Regions from separate parts of the Nesterenkonia sp. AN1 genome, predicted to be linked through region 1. Evidence: predicted binding sites of a transcription regulator. Region 1 holds the regulator's gene; the other holds the start of a gene.
The links. The regulator HspR, encoded in region 1, represses chaperone genes until heat shock. The targets are predictions, from matches to a motif close to AAGTTGAGTCNNNNNGACTCAACTT.
Positions count from the first base shown of each region.

Region 1 (10,585 bases):
CACCGCCTACTCCGTGGACAAGCTGCTCAAGGACAACGGCGACAAGCTGCCCGAGGAGGTCAAGACCGAGGTTCAGGCCGACGTCGACGAGCTCAAGAAGGCACTCGAGGGCGAGGACAACGCCGAAGAGGTCAACGCCGCCTACGAGAAGCTGCAGGCCTCCCAGGTCAAGATCGGCGAGGCGCTCTACGCCCAGGCCCCCGAGGCCGGCGCCGACGGCACCGGCGAGCCCGCGCAGGACGAGGATGAGGACATCGTCGACGCAGAGGTCGTCGACGAAGAGGACGAAGCCGAGAAGAAGTAAGGGGGTCGCACACATGGCAGATCACAAGAACCCTGAGGTTCCCAGCGGCGAAGAGCCTGAAGAGCAGGATCCCGTGCAGGACCCGCTGGCCCAGGCCGAGCAGATCCTGCATGACCTCCCCGTGGAGGACGCCGAGGACGTCGAGACCCTCGGCGCCGAAGGCCAGCGCGAGAACCACGGTGAGGCCGGGGATCCGGTCTCCGCGGAGGAAGGCATCTCCGGCGGGGTCGAGACCGAGCCCGAGGAGCGGATCCAGGCCGCCGACGAGTTCCTTCGTGGCACGGAGGAGGAGTCGATCGCCGATGCCGCGATGGCGATGGATCCCGAGGCCATCCTGGCCGAGGACAGCATCCGTGAGGAGGCTCCCGCCCAGGACGGTCTCCGTGAGGCCGAGCTGCAGGCGGACCTGCAGCGACTCCAGGCGGAGTACATCAACTACCGCCGACGGGTGGAGCGTGACCGGGCCACCGAGCGTGATCGGACGAAGGGTCAGCTCATCACCGAGCTGATGCCGGTCCTGGACGACATCTCCTCGGCCCGCCAGGCCGGAGATCTGCAGGACGGTCCCTTCGCGCATATCGCCACCCGGCTGGAGTCGGTGCTGCAGAGCCAGGGCCTCGAGGTGGTGGGAGAGATCGGCGAAGCCTTCGATCCCAACCAGCACGAGGCCATCATGGCTCAGCCTCATGAGGAGATCCCGGCCGACCACGTGGCCATCGTGCTGCGGGCCGGCTACCGCCACGGGGACCGCCTGCTCCGGGCGGCCCAGGTGATGGTCTCCTCCGGGCCCGAGCACAGCTGACCCCATACAACAGCAGGAAGGAGGGAGGCGCCATGGCCTCACAGGACTGGATCGATAAAGATTTCTATGCCATCCTCGGCGTCTCCCGAGACGCCTCCGAGGAGGACGTCAAAAAGGCGTACCGAAAGCTCGCCCGGAAGCATCATCCCGATAAGAACCCCGGTGATGAAGCCGCCGAGCAGAAGTTCAAGGACGTCGCCGAGGCCCACTCCGTGCTGGCTGACAAAGAGCAGCGCGAACAGTACGACGCCGTGCGCGCCATGGGCTCGGGCGCCCGATTCTCGGGCGGCCCGGGCCCCGGCGGAGGCGGCGGATTCGAAGACCTCTTCGGCAACCTCTTCAACGGCGGTTCCGGGGGGTCCCGCGGCGGCTTCGGCCGCGGCGGAGCCAACGGCCCCGACCTCTCGGACCTCTTCGGAGGTGCCGGCGGGTTCGGCGGCTCCGGTCGCTTCGGCGGCGGCGCCCCGGCCAAGGGCGCCGACCGCACCGCGCGGACCACGATCTCCTTCGGCGGTGCCATCCGTGGCACCACGGTGGGGCTGCGCGAGCCCGACGGCGGGGTCATCGACGTGCGGATCCCCGCAGGGATCCGGACCGGCCAGAAGGTGCGCGTGAAGGGCAAGGGCCAGCGCGGCTCCGGCGGCGCCGGAGACCTCCTGGTCGAGGTCGCGGTGTCCGGGCACAAGTTCTTCGAGCGCGAGGGCGATGACATCCGGATCCACCTGCCGGTCGCCTTCGACGAGGCGGCGCTGGGCACCACCGTGGCGGTCCCGACGGTGCACGGCGAGAAGGTCAACATCAAGATCCCGGCTGGGGTCACCTCCGGGCGCGTGCTGCGGCTCAAGGGCCACGGGGTGCGCCGGAAGGAGAAGGGCCGCGAGGTCGCGGGAGACATGCTGGTCACCGTCGAGGTCCAGGTGCCCAAGGATCTCTCCGATGAGGCGGTGCAGGCTGTGAAGGCCTACGCCGAAGCCACCAAGGGGCTCGATCCCCGGAAAGGCCTCGAGGCGAAGGCGGTGCTGTGATGGTGGATCCCCGGACACCCGACGCGCGGATGCTGGACTCCCGGATGCAGGAGCCCGAGCACCGGCACGCCCCGATGTTCGTGATCTCCGTGGCCGCCGAGCTTGCCGACATGCACCCCCAGACGCTGCGCCAGTATGACCGCATCGGTCTGGTCACTCCGCGGCGGCAGGGCGGGCGCCACCGGCGATATTCGCCCTATAACATCGTCCAGCTGCGCCAGATCCAGCAGCTCTCCCAGGAGGGGGTCTCGCTGGAGGGCATCCGCAGGGTCTTGGATCTGCAGAACCGGGTGGAGGTGCTGGAGGAGACCGTGGAAGCGCTGCGCCAAGAGCTGCGCGAATCCCAGCGCCATTCCACCGAGCCGCGATTCTTCGCCGTGGGTCCGCATGGCGACGTGGTCACCGTGGCCCGCGGTCGCCGCGCCCGGGCCAACACGCAGGCGCTGGTCCTCTGGGAACCCGGCCCGCGCCGTCGCTGACCTGGAGCGACTCGCGCCCACCCCGCGAGTCCTGAGCGCCGTGCGTCCCGCGGCCCGTGATACTGGTCTCATGTCTGTCGTCTCCCGCTCCCGGCTCATCGTTCCGAGCGCGGTGGGAGTCGCGGCGGTGCTGCTGCTCACCAGCTGTGGCGAGGACCCCGCCGAGACCGTGGAGGAGGCCGCCGAAACGCTGGCTGCTGCGGTGGCCGGCGGAGACTTCTCCAGCCTGAGCTTCGCATCCGGTGACCCCGAGACCATGGCCGCGGCGGTCCAGAACCTCCAGGAGCCCTTCGATGACCTCGATCCTCGGGTGACTCCCGGCGAGATCAGCCTTGATGAGCCGCCGGAGGATTCCCCGCGCCCGGTCACCGCCACGGTCCCGCTTCAGCACAGCTGGGAGCTGGCGGAGCTCGGCATCGAGGGTGAGGCCTGGACCTATGAGACCTCTGCGGAGCTGGTCTATGACCAGGAGACCGCGACCTGGGCGCTCGAGGCGGAGCCTGCGATCATCCTGCCCGACTACACCGGCGCCGATTCCATCAGCCTGGTCACCACCGGGGCTGACCGCGGCCGGATCATGGACGACGATGGACGCGCCATGGTCTACAACCGCGACGTCGTCCGGCTGGGCATCGACAAGGCCCAGCTCGCCCAGGACGGAGAGCCCGCGGAGCAGGACACGCTGCGCAGCTCGGCCGAGGCCCTGGCCGAGCTGGTCGAGATCCCGGTGGACCCCTACGTGGAGAGCGTGCTGGGCGGCGGGGACCTGGCCTTCGTGGAGGCCATCACGCTGCGCCGCTCCGAGGACGAGGTCACCGCCACCGACGTCGAAGCCATCCCCGGCGCCGCCGGCATCTATGACCAGATGTCCCTGGCAGACTCCCGCGACTTCGCCCCGCTGCTGCTGGGCCGGGTGGGACCGGTGACCGCCGAGTCGCTGGAGGCCGACCCCAGCCTGAGCGTCGGCGACAGCATCGGCACCTCCGGCATCCAGGCCTCCTACGAGGAGACCCTGCGCGGGACCCCGGGCATGGCGATCCAGCAGGACGGCGAGACGCTCTACGCCGTGGAGCCCGTCGACGGGGGAGACGTGGAGACCACCATGGTGCCGCGGCTGCAGAACCTCGCCCAGGAGATCGTCGACGAGCAGGACACCTCCGGGGCGATCGTCGCCATCCGGCCCTCCGACGGCGGCGTCCTCGCCGCCGCGAGCCACGACCCGGAGGGCGGACAGGTGGAGATCGCCACCCAGTCCACCTACGCTCCCGGCTCCACCTTCAAGGTGGTCTCCGCGCTGGCCATGCTGCGCGGCGGCCTGACCCCGGACACCGAGGTCGAGTGCTCGAACCGGACCACCGTGCATGGCCAGTCCTTCGGCAACTACACCGGCTTCCCCTCCGAGTACCTCGGCGAGATCCCGTTCCGTGATGCCGTGGCGGTCTCCTGCAACACCGTCTTCGCCGACGCCTACGACGACGTGACCTCCGCCGAGGTCCACGAGGCGGCGGTGGACCTCGGCATCACCGAGGAGACGAACCTGGGCGTGCCGGCACGGATGGGTTCGGTCCCGCAGGACTCCGAGCTGAACCTGCACGCCTCCAACCTCTTCGGTCAGGGCGTGGTGGAGTCCTCCACGCTGGGCATGGCCACCGTCACGGCCTCGATCGCCGCGGGTCACACCGTGGCCCCCCACCTGGTGGTGCCCGAGGAGGAGTCGGAGACCCCCGAATCCGGGATCACCGAGGACGAGGCCGAGGACCTGCGCACGCTGATGACCGACACCGTGAACTTCGGCTCGCTGGAGTCGCTGGTGGAGCTGCCCGGTGAGCCCATCTACGCCAAGACCGGCACCGCCGAGGCCGGCGACGGCGAGGACTCCTACGCCCACACCTGGGTCATCGCCATGCAGGGCGACCTCGCCGTGGCGATCTTCCTGGATGAGGGAGAGTTCGGCGGATCCACCAACGGACCGCTGCTCCAGGAGTTCCTCGAGGGGGCCTCCGCTATCCTGTAGCGGTGACTTCCCAGCCCGACATCTCCCAGCCCGAGGCGCCCGAGCCCGAACCCGCCGCCGCTGAACCGGCCCCACCCGAACCCGCCGCCGCTGAACCGGCCCCGACCGACCCGGCCCCGACTGACCCGGAGCGCTCCCGCCGGGCCCTGCCGATGCGCCGGCCGCTCTCCTTCGTCCGGCGCAGCAACCGGCTCAAGCCCAGCTACCAGCGGACCTGGGACGCGGCCCTGGGGGCTGAGCTGCTGGACATCCCGCACGGGGAGCGTGACACCTCCGTGGCTGAGGACTTCCACATCGACTGGGCCGCCGAGTTCGGCCGCAGCGCCCCGATCATCGTGGAGATCGGTTCCGGCTCCGGAGAAGCGGTGGCCCACGCCGCCGCGCAGAATCCGGACACCGACTTTCTGGCCATCGAGGTCTATAAGCCCGGCGCCGCCCAGCTGGTGAGCCGGATCCGTCGGGAGCGGTTGAGCAACGTCCGGGTCGCCGTGGCCAATGCGCCGGAGGTCCTGGACCAGCTCTTCGCCCCTGGCCAGGTCGCCGAGGTCTGGATCTTCTTCCCCGACCCGTGGCACAAGAAGAAGCACAATAAGCGTCGGCTCGTCGACGAGGGGTTCATCGAGCGCGTCGCCCGGGTGCTGCCCGCCGGCGGCGTCTGGCGACTGGCCACCGACTGGTCCGGCTATGCCGTGCAGATGCGCTCCCTGATCGGCGCCTCCACGCAGTTCAAGAACCTCCACGCCCGGGAGCGGGCAGGGGAGGACTCCCCGCTGACCGAGGTCCGACTCCATGATCTGGATGCGATCTCCATGGGCAGGCAGCCGGAGCCGCTGGAGCTTGGCGAAGCACGCGACGAGGAGGGCGGCTGGGCCCCCCGGTTCCACGGACGCACCCAGACCGACTTCGAGACCAAGGCGCTCGCCGTCGGCCGCAAGATCTTCGACCTGAGCTTCATCCGGGAGCCATAGCGCCGGAATCCGGGGACCGGAGGGGACTCTCGCTCAGCTTCACCACGCACTCGCACCTGTACAGATCCCCCGGCCGCTGCGCCGGGGGACCCGCGTAGATTGGGGTACATCACCTATGTCCGAAGAAGAGTCACCTTCGCGCAGCCAGCGCCTGGGCCAGGAGACCCGACGGGTCTCGCGCCAGGCCGGCCAGGCGCTGGGCCAGCTGAACCCGATCTCACGGTCCACCTATCCGCATGACATCCACCCCGCGCTGGTGCCCGGGATCGGCATCGATGAGCAGCGCCGGCGCTACAGCATCGACTGGCTGATCTTCGCGATCACCGGAGTGCTCACCGTGGCCTTCGTGATCTGGGGGGTCACCAGCCCGGAGAGCGTCGGATCCGTCTCCGGGATGGCCTATGAGTGGACCATGAACCATGCGGGATGGCTCTTCAACGCGGTGGCCATCGTGGTGCTGGTCTTCCTGCTGATCCTCGCCGCCACCCGCTACGGCAGGATCCCTCTGGGCAAGGACGGTGAGCAGCCGGAGTTCTCCACCTTCGCCTGGATCTCGATGCTCTTCGCCGCCGGCATCGGCATCGGGGTGCTCTTCTGGGGACCCGCCGAGCCGCTGACCTACTTCCACAACGTCCCTCCGCCGCTGGAGCACGCACCGGAGTCCGACCAGGCGCTGCACAGCGCCATGGCGCAGACCTATTACCACTGGGGGCTTCACGCCTGGGGCATCTATGCCCTGGTCGGCGGCGCGGTGGCCTATGCCGCCTATCGGCGCGGCCGGGTCCCGCTGATGTCGGCGATCTTCGAGAAGCTCTTCGGCAAGAAGCACTCCGAGGGCTTCGCCGGGCAGCTGATCGACATGTTCGCCATCATCGCCACGCTCTTCGGCACCGCCGCGGCGCTGGGCATCGCGGTGCTGCAGATCGGTGAGGGTGTGGTGATCGTCTCCGGCGCCTCGGAGCTGACCAACGCCATGATGATCGGCGTCATCGCCGTGCTCAGCGCCTGCTTCGTGGTCTCCGCCGTCTCCGGCATCTCCCGCGGCATCCGCTACCTCTCCAGCATCAACATCATCCTCACCATCGGGGTCATCGGGCTGTTCTTCTTCGCCGGACCCACGCTCTTCCTGCTCAACATGCTGCCCTCGGCGCTGATGGAGTACCTGGGCACGCTCTTCCAGATGATGGGCCGCTCCGCCTCCTGGGGTCAGGACACGGTCGAGTTCAGTCCACCTGGACGGTCTACTACTGGGCCTGGTGGATCTCCTGGTCACCCTTCGTCGGGATCTTCATCGCCCGAGTCTCCCGCGGCCGCACCATCCGCCAGTTCATCCTCGGCGTCATCCTGGTCCCCTCCTCGTTGCTGTTCCTGGCCTACGGGGTCATGGGCGGGGTCTCGATGTGGCTCTCCCGGGAGGGTCAGGGCAATGTCAGCCCGGACCTGACCGCCCCTGAGGTGCTCTTCGCCGTGGTCGACGCGCTGCCCTTCCTGCAATGGCTGCCGATCGTCATCGTGGTGATCCTCTCGATCTTCTTCATCACCTCCGCTGACTCCGCCTCGGTGGTGATGGGCATCCTGACCACCCGCGGCGACCAGGACCCGAACAAGATCGTGGTGGTCTTCTGGGGCCTGGTCATGGCCGGCGTCGCCACCGTCATGCTGCTGCTCGGCGATGAGACCGCGCTGGAGGGACTGCAGTCGCTGGTCATCATCACCGCGCTGCCCTTCGCTGTGGTGCTGATCCTGATCATGGTCGCCTGGTCGCGCGAGCTGGCCACCGATCCGCATGCGCTGCGCGAGAAGTACGCCACCACCGCGGTGAGCAATGCGGTGCTCGACGGCGTCGCGCGCTACGGCGACGACTTCGCCATCGAGGTGGTCCCCACCCACCCGGGTGAGGGCGCGGGCGCCGAGGTGGACTCCGAGCATGATGACTACACCGAGTGGTACCAGCGCACCGATGAGGACGGAACACCGGTGGGCTATGACTTCGCCACCGGGGAGTGGGCCGACGGCTGGGACCCCGAGGCCGGAGAGATCGGCACCGTGGTCACGGAGCCGCTTCAGGGGCAGACTGCGGAGTCCGGCGAGGGTCAGACCACCAGCCGGTAGCCGCGCTTGACCACGGTCTTGACCATCCTCGGGTCAGGCAGCGCCTGACGCAGCCGCGAGACCCACATCTCCAGGGCATGTTCCGAGCCGCAGTGCGGCAGCACCGCCAACAGGTGCTCCCTGGAGAGTACCGCTCCCTGCGCCTTCATCAGGGCGCGCATCAGTGCGAGCGGCCCCGGGGCCAGCTGGACCGGGGCCGTGTCCGGAGCGGGCAGATGCAGGGTGTCCCCGCTGACCGTGATCTCTCCGGATCGGGTGCGCAGGCGCAGAGCGGAGTCCTCCGCCACCGGCTGCTGTGCCGGATTCACCATCGCCGTTCCTCCCCGTGAGGCCTGAGTGCTGGCAGCTGCTGGGCTGCCTGGACTCAGGCTAGAGGGAGGGCGTTTCTCGGGGTTGTCGGCCGTGTGACGCTGGTGTGTCTGGTGCTTCTCAGCGGCTGGCGCTCTGGGGGTAGGCGCGGCGGGCGAAGATCAAGAGCCCCACCAGCAGCGCCCCGGGCAGGATCCATCCGGTGAACCCCTGCAGGGTGGCCTGGCGCAGGTCCACCATCTCGCCCGCCTCGGCGAACCAGAAGTGCAGGATCGCCGCCGCCGAGATCATCGACTGGGCGAATGCGGCGGGCCAGATCGACCCGGACTGCATCCGCAGCCAGGCCAGCACGCCGCCGATGATGAGCGCGTAGCCCAGCATCAGCGCCAGCGCCTGGAACACCGGGGTCTGGTCATAGAAGAACCCGGCGGCCAGCAGCGGGGCGTACCAGAGTCCGGAGACCACACCGGTGACCACGACGGCGGCGCGCGGGCCCCAGCGCAGCTGCAGCCGCGGGAAGAGGTAGCCGCGCCAGCCCATCTCGATCCCGGCGTGCAGGAACACCCCGAGGACCGAGGCCGAGAAGATGATCCCCACCTCGAGCAGCAGGCCGGTGGCGATGAACTCCGTGGCGTCGCGACCCAGCCGTGAGCTCAGATCCTGCACGAAGAGCGGCATCGAGGGGTCGAACGGATAGACCCCCAGCGCGCCGCCCAGCGGCAGCGCGATGAAGCTGAAGGCGAAGAAGAGCAGCAGTCCGAGCACGGACCAGCCCAGCGGCCTGCGCACCGGACGCAGCGGGGTGATGCCCAGGGCGTCGGTCAGACTCTGCGGCTTGAGCACCTGCCCGGCCTGCACTGAGTGCTCTGCCTGTTCTGGCTGCGCTGAGTGTTCGGGCTGCACTGAGTGTTCTGGCTGCGCTGAGTGTTCTGCCTGCGCCGCCTGCTCGGGCTGGGCCGCGCCTGAGTGGTGGCCGTAGAGCACCGCCGCCGGCTGCCGGCGCTCCAGGACATAGGCGACCACCGCGGCCAGGGCCGGGGTGACCATGAAGAGGTTGTAATACACCCCGAGCTGGGCGGTGCTGCGCTCCTCGGGACTCATCAGCACCAGCGGCAGAGCGATCAGCCAGCCCAGTGTCAGCGCCACCAGCACGAAGGTGCTCAGGATGACCAGGGGAGTGCGCGGCGTCGCCGGGGAGGAGGGAGGAACAGTCACGCGAGAACCCTACCGGCTCAGCCTGGACCGCTTCCTGCGGACCGCTCAGCCGCGCCCGGAGCTGCGCCGGGCGATGAAGAACAGTCGGCGGAACGGCAGGATCGTGCCGATCCTGGTCGCCGGATAGGCCTCACGCAGCGCTGCCTTGTACTCGGCGATGAACTCCTCGCGGACATCGGCAGGGAGTGCCTCGAGGACCGGACGCGCCGCGGCCGCGGAGATCCAGTCGAAGACCGGGTCCTGGCCCTGCAGGACATGGTGGTAGCGGGTCTCCCAGGCCTCGACCTCCCAGCCGGGCAGCGAGACGTCGAGCATGTAGTCGCTCAGCTCGGCGGTGGGCTTGAGCAGCGACTCCGGGTCGATATGCGCCGCGTAGGGACGCTTGGCGGCGAACTCGGCGAGCAGCCGGTGGCTCGGGGCGCCGAAGTTGCCAGGTACCTGCACCGCCAGCGCGCCCTCGGCGGCCACGTTGTCCATGATCGCCGGCAGCAGCTCGCGGTGCTCGGGGATCCACTGCAGTGCGGCGTTGGAGACGATCAGGTCGGCCTTCGCCTCCAGATGGAGGTCCCGGATATCGGCGCGGGCGTAGGAGATCCGATCGTCATCGGTGGCCTCGCCGGCTCGCTGAAGCATCTCCTGCGAGGAGTCGATCCCGGTGATCCAGGCCTTCGGCCACATTCCACGCAGCACCGGCATTCCGTTGCCGGGTCCGCATCCGAGGTCCACGATCCGGTCCGCCCGGGGGGCGCGCACACGCTGGAGCAGGTCGATGAAGGGCTGAGTTCGTTCGGAGGCGTAGGTCAGATACGCCCCCGGGTTCCACTGGGTACTGGGCATGATCTGAGTCTAAATCGGGGTGTTCGAGAACGTCACGGGGTTTGACACATTCCGACACCGGATGGCGTTGATCGTGATGGGTGGTGTACGCCGAGTCACGCTCCCCTTCGGGCTCTAATGCGAACGAGTTGCAATTGCCTTGGGGTTAAATGAGAATGGTTCGCATGATCTCCAAGCATCTCACTCTGCCTTCTGTCTTCATGATCTCCGCCCTCGCCCTGGTCTCCTGCGCCGATGATGCCTCGCCGGGCGCCGCCGATGAAGCCGCCGACGGCGAGGCCACCGCCACCGCTCCAGCCGAGTCCCCGGAGGCGGGCGACGCTGGAGATGAGGCCGGCGACGCTGGAGATGAGGCCGGCGAGGCCGCCGTCGATCCTTCCGAGCGCGAGACCCACGAGGCTGGTGGTCCCAGCCCGCGCCTGGCGGTCACCTATGAGGGTGGCGTCTCGGTGCTCGACGGCGCGACGCTGGAGGTGCTCAGCGAGGACGAGACCGAGGGCTTCGTCCGGGTCAGCCCGGC
Region 1 is NZ_JEMO01000006.1:110,521-121,105, reverse strand. Features, by position in the region: gene dnaK (molecular chaperone DnaK) at 1-304, shown strand, start outside; gene BG28_RS16115 (nucleotide exchange factor GrpE) at 318-1,106, shown strand; gene BG28_RS04460 (DnaJ C-terminal domain-containing protein) at 1,139-2,131, shown strand; gene BG28_RS04455 (heat shock protein transcriptional repressor HspR) at 2,176-2,610, shown strand; gene BG28_RS04450 (penicillin-binding transpeptidase domain-containing protein) at 2,681-4,624, shown strand; gene trmB (tRNA (guanosine(46)-N7)-methyltransferase TrmB) at 4,627-5,592, shown strand; partial or broken gene BG28_RS16490 (BCCT family transporter) at 5,708-6,745, shown strand; gene BG28_RS16485 (BCCT family transporter) at 6,793-7,704, shown strand; gene BG28_RS04435 (winged helix-turn-helix domain-containing protein) at 7,686-8,015, opposite strand; gene BG28_RS14215 (CPBP family intramembrane glutamic endopeptidase) at 8,134-9,228, opposite strand; gene BG28_RS04425 (methyltransferase domain-containing protein) at 9,274-10,065, opposite strand; gene BG28_RS04420 (hypothetical protein) at 10,230-10,585, shown strand, end outside.

Region 2 (10,585 bases), on a different contig from region 1:
CATCAGCGAACAGGTCTTCTCAGGACACTATTACTATCCCAGATCGACAAGCCGAGTCGTTCGAATCGTTGCGGTGCAAGGCACTGACGCTGATTCAGCAGCACAGCTGAGGGACCTCAGCGGGGGAGGACGGACGGGGTGCCCGGTCGATTCGATGTGAAGAGGGTCAGGTGCCAGAGTCCTGGTCGCTTTCGAGAGGGGTCGATCAGCCCCTGTGCTCGGCGCTCGAGCAGCGTCTCTCGGACTCTCCAGGAGACCGGTGTCCTGCCTGCTGCCACATCGTCTTGCCAGGGCGCCGCCGCGGCGTCGACATCGACGCCGATCGAGGCCATCGTCGCTCTGTCCCGGAGGTCCGCGATGTGTGAGGCCGCAACCTCGAAGGAGAGCACCTTCCGATCAGGCGACGCGGAATTGGTATGGGCGAGCATCGCGACCGCAACACCCTCTCGCGACGAGCTGAGGTAGAGGGTGGCTGTCTCTCTCGAGGCTTTGCGCCTTCCATCCGAAGTACACAGCACTCCTGCTGTGTCGGAGCGGTCTGGATGGTGAGTGTGAGATCACTGTGCTGTGCGTCGTCTCGGCCAGAGTGCGCGACGAGCCTCGTGCAGCCATCATCGGGCTGCGCGCCGTCGCCGGACAACGAAAAATCGGCCATCCGTTGCTGACATCATCATGTTGAGGATCGCCGTCTCCTCAGCGGTGTTCCGCGCTTTCCCCACCTGACTCACCACACGGTGCTGCCAGCGCCATCAAAGGTTCGTCCACAAGGAGACATCACATGACCGGAAAGACCATCGTCCTCACAGGTGCCAGTGACGGGATCGGAGCAGCTGCGGCCCGCCAGCTCGTCGCTGACGGGCACACGGTCGCCCTTGTGGGGCGCTCGAAACAGAAGACTGAAGCTTTGGCTCATGAGCTCAACGCCGACTTCTTTGTCGCGGACTTCATCAGGTTCTCCGAGGTCAGGGCACTCGCGGAGCGTCTGAAGGACAGCTACCCCCGGATAGACGTTCTGATCAACAACGCCGGGGGCATCTTCGGGGACCGGTCCCGCACGGTCGATGGGTTCGAAAAGACGCTGCAGGTGAACCACCTCGCACCGTTCCTGCTCACCAACCTCCTGATGGAGACTCTGACGGCGAGCAATGCCTCCATCATCAACACCTCAAGTGTGGCAGCGCGCGTCTTCGGGAAGATTAACCTCGATGACCTCAACAATGAGCGGAAGTACTCCGCGAACAAGGCCTACGGGGACGCGAAGCTGGCCAACATCCTCTTCACCAAGGAACTCGACCGGAGGTTCTCCGACCAGGGAATCTCTGCAGTCACCTTCCATCCCGGAAATGTCCAGACGAGCTTCGCCTCAGACACCACCAGCGTGATGCGCTTCATCTACCAGACGCCGCTTGGCCGTCTGGCCGGTCTCATCAGCCCGGAACAGAGCGCGGTCCACCTCGTATGGCTCGCCGATGGCGCCCCGGGCCGAGAGTGGGTCTCGGGTGAGTACTACGAGAAGCAGAAGATCGCCAAGACCAACCCTCAGGCCGCAGACGGGCAGCTGGCAGTTGGACTGTGGGACAAGAGCGCTGAACTTGTGGGGATCTCCACGACTGCGCTATAGCTCCTGGTCGGGCAGCAATTTCGTCTTGAACCGCATGTGAGTCTTGAGGGGTCTGCTGACGGTGCGGTTGACTTCCTGACTACTAAGAAAGCAGAGATGATAGTCCCATGCTGGCGCGTATCGGAACCTCGCGAACGTCGAGTACGCAACTGCAGGCTGGGTCGACTGGGATAACAACCGGCAACTCCACGGGACTCTTGGGATGCTCACCCCGATAGAGTTCGAGAAGCTCCACAATCAGGCCCTGACCCGCGAGCCCGAACCCGCAAAGTAGCGGCATCGAACCTGGGCCGGTTCATTACGACACATTTACACCGCGCCGACGGTGGAAGCGGCGTTGGCGGCCCGCGAGGACTTCGCGGCCGGCCAGTGGGGTCAGAAATACCCTGCCGCGGTGAGGGTTTGGGAGAACGCGTGGGAGCGCTTCATCCCCTTCCTAGCCTTCCCACCGGCCATCCGGCGGGTCATCTACACCACCAACGCGATCGAGTCGCTGAACTACCAACTGCGCAAAATCATCAAGAACCGCGGCCATTTCCCCAACGACCAGGCCGCCGTGAAACTGCTCTGGCTCTCGATCTGCAACATCGAAGACAAACGAGCCAGGGAACGCCGTAAAAGCCGGAAAACCAACAAGGAGTCCACCGGCACCCACCTCGTCGAAGGCGCCTCCACCGCCGGCTGGAACCAAGCCCTCGGCCACCTCGCCATCACCTACCCCGAACGCCTCGACTACTACCTCAACTAAAAAATGGCCCGCTCACTTACACAAACAACTTGACAGGCCCTTCGATGAGACGCGGTCCGTGTCACTAACTTGCCGTAACCCTCGGGGGGTCGCACGAAGCACGCGCTTCACGGGCAGCGGTTCGTCGGCACCAATACCTAATCGTCATCGATCGCTCTCATTCGGCGGTGTCTCGCACCGGTGCGCAATCAGACTTGTGCAGCGCCGTCGCCTCGAGTCAGAACTTCTCAGGCCGCAAGACCTCGACCTCGCTGAGGTAAAGGATCATCGCGTAGTTCCTGTAGTAGTGCTCTCGCAGATGTGTGGCCAGTGTCCGAGCGGTGTCGGCGTCGCAGACGACCTCGATCCTGATATTCGCACTGGCTTCCCACCCGGCGTCGCGCACGCCATGGTCCCCTTTTCCGCGCGCGTCGGTGATGGTGTATCCATGTGCGCCGAGACTTTCAATCTCACGTACCAGCGTCCCCTCAAGGGCAGCTTCGGTGACGACGGTCAGTAATTTTCGCTTATGCGGATTCACGGGTCATCTCCTTGTCAACCATGCATCAGGGTGGCCATGGCGTGATAGATGGGTATGCCAAGCAGGACGTTGAAGGGGAAAGTGATTCCTAGTGCAGCCGCCAAGGACAGTGTGGGGTTGGCCTCCGGGACCGAGATCCGCATCGCTGCCGGCACCGCGATGTATGAAGCACTGGCTGCCAATGTTGCCAGAATCACCGTGCCTCCGATGGAGAGCCCCAGCAGATAGGCGGTGATGGTTCCCACGACGGCGGAGAACAACGGCATGGCGACTCCGAAGCCCACCAGGAAGAGTCCGTAACGGCGCAAGCCCGTCAGCTGAGTGGCGGTGATGATGCCCATCTCCAGCAGGAACAGGGCCAGTATGCCCTTGAATAGATCCACGAAGAGCGGTTCAAGTGGAGTCACTCCCTCTGGGCCGGCCGCCCATCCAATGAGTAGCCCACCCAGCAGGAGCACGATTCCTTTGCCGAGGAACACCTCGTGCAGCACGGAACCCCACTTCGTGGAACGGGAGACGCCCCGCGCCAGGATGATGCCGACGAGGATCGCAGGCACCTCCATGAGGACCAGCAGCAGGGGCATGTGCTCTTCAAAAGGCACCTGGCGACTGCCAAGGTAGGCCACAGCCACGGCATAGGTGCCCACACTGACTGACCCGTAGTGTGCGGCGATAGATGCCGCATCCGCCCGCTGCAGGCGGCCCAACTTTCGTAGGACTGGAAAAGCGATCAGTGCCAGGAAAAAGCCCAGTGTCACGACTGCCACCATCTGGGGCAGCAACTGGCCCAGTGGCTGTTTGGCCAGCTCGATGCCGCCCTTGAGCCCGATAGCCAACAGCAGGACAATCGTGACGAGTTCATAGACTGCGGCTGGTAGGCGGAGCTCCGATCGCAACAGTCCAGCAGTGATGCCCAGCACGAAGAAGAGGATGACAGGATCAAGCACGCCGGGGGGTCCTTCCAGGAGCGTCCAACACAACGGGGCTTTGACAGGGAAACCCAACCAGGGACATAGAATACACGACTTTAGTGTCGTGTATTGAATGTCGCGTATGCGTTAGGCTGGAGCATGCCCGAATGGACTTTTCTCAGCAATCACGCTCACGTCTTGATATGCGTGGCGCGAGACCCTGAGTTGCTGGTCCGAGAGATCGCCCAGAAGGTGGGGATCACCGAACGCGCGGCGCAACGGATCCTGGCAGAACTTATTGGTGCGGGGTACCTGGACAGGGAGCGTGATGGCCGCCGCAATCGGTATCGGGTGCATCCTGAACTGCCCCTGCGGCATCCGCTAGAGCGCCATCATCGAGTCGGGGAGCTGCTTACTGCTTTGAACGACGACGGCGAGTAGGTCTAGGACGAAGCGTCCCAGGTTCACCGCCGCTCTTGTGCGGGCCGGGGCGCACTGACATCGGCTGCGTAACGAGCTCGTTCGCGCTCCGGGCTGAGATTTCCCACGGCCCCTGGCGGCGGCGTTTGTTCCACCAATGAACCCAACCAGCAGGGGTGAGATCAACGTCTGCTCGCTGCCGGTAGGTGCCTTCGCGAAAGGCGTGGGTGTCAACGCACTCGGTCTTTGACGGCCCCATGAAGGACTCCGTGAGGTTGTTGTCATAGGCGTTGTCGACGGTCCCGATCGAGGGGCTACTGCCCTCGATGTCCTGAGGTTCGGTGAAGCGCATGGAGGTGTAGGGAGATCCTGCATCCCAGTGATGGGTCTGCCGCACGAACAGGTGACATCTCCAGGAATACTTCCCACCTCGTCAAAGTTGAGTAGGATGGACTCAAGTTTATATGGCGCTGTCGCACAACCGGCGCCACTACGCAGTGGGAGGAGCAGACGTGGACGTCAAACTCACGACCAAATCGCAGGAGGTCGTCTCCGCGGCCGCAATGAACGCCAACACCGCGAGCAACCCGCAGGTGGAACCGGCACACATCCTCAAGGCGCTCATGGATCAGCGCGAATCCATGGCCGTGGCGCTGCTGAAGGCGGCCGGTGCTGATCCCGATGCCGTGAGCACCCGGGCCTCCGCGATCATCAAGTCGCTGCCGGCCACCAGCGGGGACTCCGTGGCCGCTCCGCAGTTCTCGCCCGCCGGACTCAGCGTGATCAAGGCCGCCCAGGCCCAGGCAGAGGACTATGGGGACGACTTCGTCTCCACCGAGCACCTGCTGATCGGAGCCGCCACCGATCACGGTCCGGTGGGCAAGGCACTCGCCGATGCCGGGGCCACCCTGCAGGCGCTCAAGGCCGAGCTGCCCGGGCTGCGCGGGGACCGCAAGGTCACCACTCCGGATCCGGAGAACACCTTTCAGGCGCTGGAGAAGTACGGCACCGACATGACCGAGATCGCGCGCTCGGGCAAGCTGGACCCGGTCATCGGGCGCGATTCCGAGATTCGCCGCGTTGTCCAGGTGCTCTCCCGCCGGACCAAGAACAACCCGGTTCTGATCGGTGAGCCCGGGGTCGGCAAGACCGCCGTCGTCGAGGGCCTGGCTCAGCGCATGGTGGCCGGTGACGTCCCCGAGTCACTCCGGGAGAAGACGCTGATCTCGCTGGACCTTGGCGCGATGATCGCCGGTGCGAAGTACCGCGGCGAGTTCGAGGAGCGGCTGAAGGCCGTGCTCGAAGAGATCAAGGCCGCCGAAGGCCGGATTGTCACGTTCATCGACGAGATCCACACCGTGGTCGGCGCCGGCGCCTCACAGGGCTCCATGGACGCTTCCAACATGCTCAAGCCGATGCTTGCCCGCGGGGAGCTGCGCCTGATCGGCGCCACCACGCTAAACGAGTACCGCGAGAACATTGAGGCCGACGCCGCCCTGGAGCGCCGCTTCCAGCAGGTCTACGTCGGCGAGCCCTCGGTGCCCGACGCGATCGCGATCCTGCGCGGGATCAAGGAGCGCTACGAGGCTCATCACAAGGTGGGCATCGCTGATAACGCCCTCGTCGCCGCCGTCACGCTCTCCGACCGCTACATCAGCGGCCGCCAGCTGCCCGACAAGGCCATCGACCTCATCGATGAGGCCGCCTCGCGGCTGCGCATGGAGATCGACTCCGCCCCGGTGGAGATCGACGAGCTGCGCCGCGTGGTGGACCGGCTGACCATGGAGGAGCTCGCGCTGCAGAACGAGACCGACGCCGGCTCCGCCGAGCGCCTGATCACCCTGCGCGAGGACCTGGCCGACCGCAAGGAGGAGCTTGCCGAGCTCACCGCCCGCTGGGAGGCCGAGAAGGGCGAGCTCAACCGTGCCGGTGAACTGCGCGTCAAGCTCGATGAGCTGAAGTCAGCCGCCGAGCGCTCCCAGCGCGACGGCGATCTGGCCGAGGCCTCCCGGCTGCTCTACGGCGAGATCCCGCAGGTGGAGAAGGACCTGGCCGCCGCCGAGGAGGAGGACGCCTCCACCCCGGCTCCGGAGAAGAAGATGGTGGCCGACGAGGTCGACGCCGACGGCATCGCCGGGGTGATCTCGGCCTGGACCGGGATCCCCGCCGGGCGGCTGCTCCAAGGCGAGACCGCGAAGCTGCTCCAGATGGAGGAGCTCATCGGTTCCCGGCTGATCGGGCAGACCAAGGCGGTAGGCGCCGTCTCCGATGCGGTCCGCCGCGCCCGCACCGGCGTCTCCGACCCGGACCGGCCCACCGGATCCTTCCTCTTCCTGGGCCCCACAGGCGTGGGCAAGACCGAACTGGCCAAGGCGCTCGCGGAGTTCCTCTTCGACGACGAGCGCTCCATGATCCGGATCGACATGTCGGAGTACTCCGAGAAGCACTCGGTGGCTCGCCTGGTCGGCGCGCCCCCAGGCTACGTGGGCTACGACCAGGGCGGTCAGCTCACCGAGGCGGTCCGGCGTCGTCCCTATTCGGTGGTGCTGCTCGACGAGGTGGAGAAGGCCCACCCGGAGGTCTTCGACATCCTGCTCCAGGTCCTCGACGACGGCCGGCTCACCGACGGCCAGGGCCGCACCGTGGATTTCCGCAACACGGTGCTGATCCTGACCTCCAACATGGGGTCGCAGTTCCTGGTGGACCAGACTCTCGAGGCGAAGGTCAAGCAGCAGCGGGTGATGGACATCGTCCATGCCTCGTTCAAGCCGGAGTTCCTCAACCGGCTCGACGACATCGTGATGTTCGATCCGCTGAGCATGGACCAGCTCGCCGGAATAGTGGAGCTGCAGATCGGACTGCTCCAGGAGCGGATGACCGCGCGCCGGCTGACCCTGGAGGTCACCGAAGCGGCGCGCGACTGGCTGGCGTTCACCGGTTATGACCCCGCCTACGGCGCCCGGCCGCTGCGCCGCCTGGTCCAGCGTGAGATCGGCGATCAGCTGGCCCGCGCGCTGCTCTCCGGTGAGGTCGAGGACGGTGACACCGTCCTGGTGGACCGTGAGGAGCTGACGCTGGAGGGTGAGTCCGCGCATGGCCTGACCGTGACCAAGAAGCCGAAGTCCCCCCTTCTCTTGGGCGAATGAGTTCACCGGTCGGTACGTCACCGCGGAGAACTCAACCAGCCAGGAGGAGGGGGCGTCAGCGCCGGACGTCGTAGACCGCTTTGATGACTCCGTTGGCGTAGTGGGCAGATTCGCGCAGGGCCAGCTTCGTCGCGTCGTGGTCTTCCGCCGTGAAGAGCCGCTTCCCGGTGCCGAGCAGCACCGGGAAGATCAACAGGTTATATCTGTCGATCAGGCCCGCGTCCATCAGGCTCCGGGCCAGCTCGGCGCTGCCGTGGATGAAGATCGCGCCGCCGTCGCCCTGCTTCAGCGCAGTGATGTCCTCGGTCGAGCGCAACAGGGTGATGGGTCCCCAATTCTGGACCAGGGCGCCCTCCTGCAGGCTCGTCGAGACCACATACTTCGGCAGTTCCTTGTAGTCCGCGTGGTCCTCCGACTCGGCCCAGATCGGGGCGAAGGCCTCGTAGCTGCGTCGGCCGAACATCAGCGCCGTGGTCTCTTGAAGTTCCTCGCCCTTGAGCGCGAACGCCTCCGGGAGGAACTCCGTGTTGAGCACCCAGCCGCCGCTGCGGTGCCCCTCGCTGCTGCCGCCGGGGGAGTCCACGACCCCGTCGAGCGTCATGAACCCGGTCCACACCAATTCCCTGGCCACGCGTCCTCCTCCGCCGAAAAGGCCGAGTCTGCATCAGTGATCCACGGGCTGTCACGTCTCGAGGGCCAGGGCCCCACGCCTGTCCTCCAGGTCAGTTGAGTTCACTGGTCGACACGTAGCCGCCGGAGAACTCAAACAGCCAATAGGGTCAGCGGGTGAGGTGGAGGCCTTCGCGGGCCAGCAGGGCGCGCTTGGTCTCGACGCCGCCGAAGCCGTAGCCGCCGAGGCCGCCGTCGGCGCGGATCACGCGGTGACAGGGCACCGCGAAGGCGACCAGGTTGTTCGCACACGCGCTGGCCGCGGCGCGGTGTGCCAGCGGCCGGCCGGCCATCTGGGCGAGTTCCGCGTAGGAGACCGTCTCGCCGGCGGGGACCTCACGCATCGCCGCCCAGACCTCCTGGCGATAGGCCGAACCGGGCTGCACCACGGGCAGCTCATCCAGCGCAGTATGGTCGCCCGCGGCATAGGACGCCACGGCGTCCGGGACCCTGCCGCGGCCCGCGGGAAGCGGTTTCATCTCGCGGGCCGCGGTGGTGGGGGCCAGCGCCTCGAGCTGGTCCATCAGCTGCTCCAAGACCCGCCCGATGGCGGCGACCTCCGGCTCGTCACCGGCGGCCTGGGCCAAGGACGCAGCCCGGACCGTGTCATCTTCGGGGGAGTAGATCACCACGATGGCGCCGAGTCCGTCGAGGGAGGCGGAGCACCAGCGCAGCTCAGGCAGGTGGTACTCCGGCATAGGCGCTGCATCAGTCATAGATCGAATTCTCCACCGCCCGCCGACTGAGGTCCACCTGGCTGCGCCCGGGACGGCCGCCAGGCCCGGGCATCCGCGACTAAGCCGGCGCCGCCGCTTGAACCTCCGGCGCCGCCGCTGGAACCTCGGCCGCCGCGGCGTCCATCACTGCTCGAGCCACGGCCGGTGCCACGCGCTCATCCAGCGGAGAGGGCACGATGTACTCCGGGCTGAGCTCGTCGCCCACGATGTCCGCCAGCGCCGTCGCCGCCGCGATCTTCATCTGCTGGGTGATCCTTCGCGCACCGGCATCCAGCGCACCGCGGAAGATCCCCGGGAAGGCCAACACGTTGTTGATCTGGTTGGGGAAGTCCGAGCGGCCGGTGGCGACCACGGCGGCGTGGCGCTGGGCGACCTCGGGGAGCACTTCAGGATCCGGGTTGGAGAGCGCGAAGACGATCGCACCGTCATTCATCCGCGCCAGCTCCTCCTCGGGGACCTTGGAGGAGGAGACGCCGATGAACACGTCGGCCCCCGCCAGCGCCTCGGCGAGCCCACCGCTGACCTGGCTCCGGTTGGTGCGCTTGGCATAGTGCGCCTTGATCTCGCTGAGCCCCTCGCGGCCTTCATGGATCACCCCGCGGGAGTCGGTCAGAATCACCTCGCCCACTCCGGCGCCGAGCAGGATCTCAGTCACCGCGATCCCCGCGGCCCCGGCCCCGGCGATCACCACCCGCATCGATGCGAACTCGCGCTGCGTGACGCGTGCGGCGTTGGTCAGGGCGGCCAGGACCACGACGGCGGTGCCGTGCTGGTCATCATGCATCACCGGACAGTCCAAGGCCTCGATCAGGCGAGCTTCCAGCTCAAAGCAGCGCGGGGCCGCCACATCCTCGAGATTCACCGCCCCGAAGCTGTGGCGCAGCGCCACCATGGTCGCCACGATCTCGTCCACATCGTGGGTGTTGATCACCAGGGGGATCGAGTTGAGGCCACCGAAGGTCTTGAACAGCGCAGACTTGCCCTCCATCACCGGCAGCGCCGCGGCCGGGCCGATATCGCCCAGCCCGAGGACGGCGGTGCCGTCGGAGAGCACCACGACGAGGCGGTCTGCCCAGGTGTGTGTGGCCCGCATCCGAGGCGACTCGTGGATGGCGCGGGAGACCTGCGCCACGCCCGGGGTGTATGCGATGGAGAGTGCGCGCGTGGAATCCAGCGGCATGGTGGTCTCGACGCTGAGCTTGCCACCCTCGTGGGCAGCGAAGATCTCGTCGGTGGTGGGAGCCGTGGGCGCCGTTGCCCTGCGGTCGGTGATGGACATGGAGGTGTCTCCTGGAAGAAGTGTGATGGGGCTGCACGTGCAGGGTCGGCCCACAGCGGCCACATCCACGGTTCACCGCGGGGGCCAGGGGGTCAGCTGAGGGCGCATCTTCTGCCGCGCCACCGAGATCGTCGGACGGCGTTGTCGCAGCGGTCGGTACTTTCTTTGGACCGTGCGGAACAGAGTACGTCATCTTGGCGTTGAACGGTGTGATCGTGCTCGCTCAGCGAAGACATCGGGCGACGTCGCAGCGCCAGTCATGTTAACCTAGGGATCACGAACTACTTCATATACAGCTAATCCCGCGATAGCCTCTGCCCGGCATCGTCAATGGGACACGAGAAGACAGAGGGGGTCTCGCTTATGGGGCGTGGCCGTCAGAAGGCGAAAGCTACGAAGCAGGCTCGGGAGATCAAGTACTACACTCCGGACACCGACCTGACTGCGCTCGAGAGAGAGCTCGCCAAAACCCGTGGTGACCGGGAGTCGTCCAGCCGACCAGCTCGGCCGGAGCCCGAAGAGCGCAGCAGCGGC
Region 2 is NZ_JEMO01000025.1:66,171-76,755, reverse strand. Features, by position in the region: gene BG28_RS16880 (RES domain-containing protein) at 117-518, opposite strand; gene BG28_RS13130 (SDR family NAD(P)-dependent oxidoreductase) at 779-1,621, shown strand; partial or broken gene BG28_RS13125 (transposase) at 1,911-2,369, shown strand; gene BG28_RS13120 (hypothetical protein) at 2,587-2,889, opposite strand; gene BG28_RS13115 (sodium-dependent bicarbonate transport family permease) at 2,904-3,836, opposite strand; gene BG28_RS15120 (winged helix-turn-helix domain-containing protein) at 3,960-4,241, shown strand; gene clpB (ATP-dependent chaperone ClpB) at 4,733-7,366, shown strand; gene BG28_RS13100 (dihydrofolate reductase family protein) at 7,422-7,997, opposite strand; gene BG28_RS13095 (methylated-DNA--[protein]-cysteine S-methyltransferase) at 8,146-8,751, opposite strand; gene BG28_RS13090 (NADP-dependent malic enzyme) at 8,831-10,051, opposite strand; gene BG28_RS13085 (DUF3073 domain-containing protein) at 10,415-10,585, shown strand, end outside.
Region 2: the regulator HspR is predicted to act here: its motif matches at 4,657-4,681, upstream of clpB (ATP-dependent chaperone ClpB).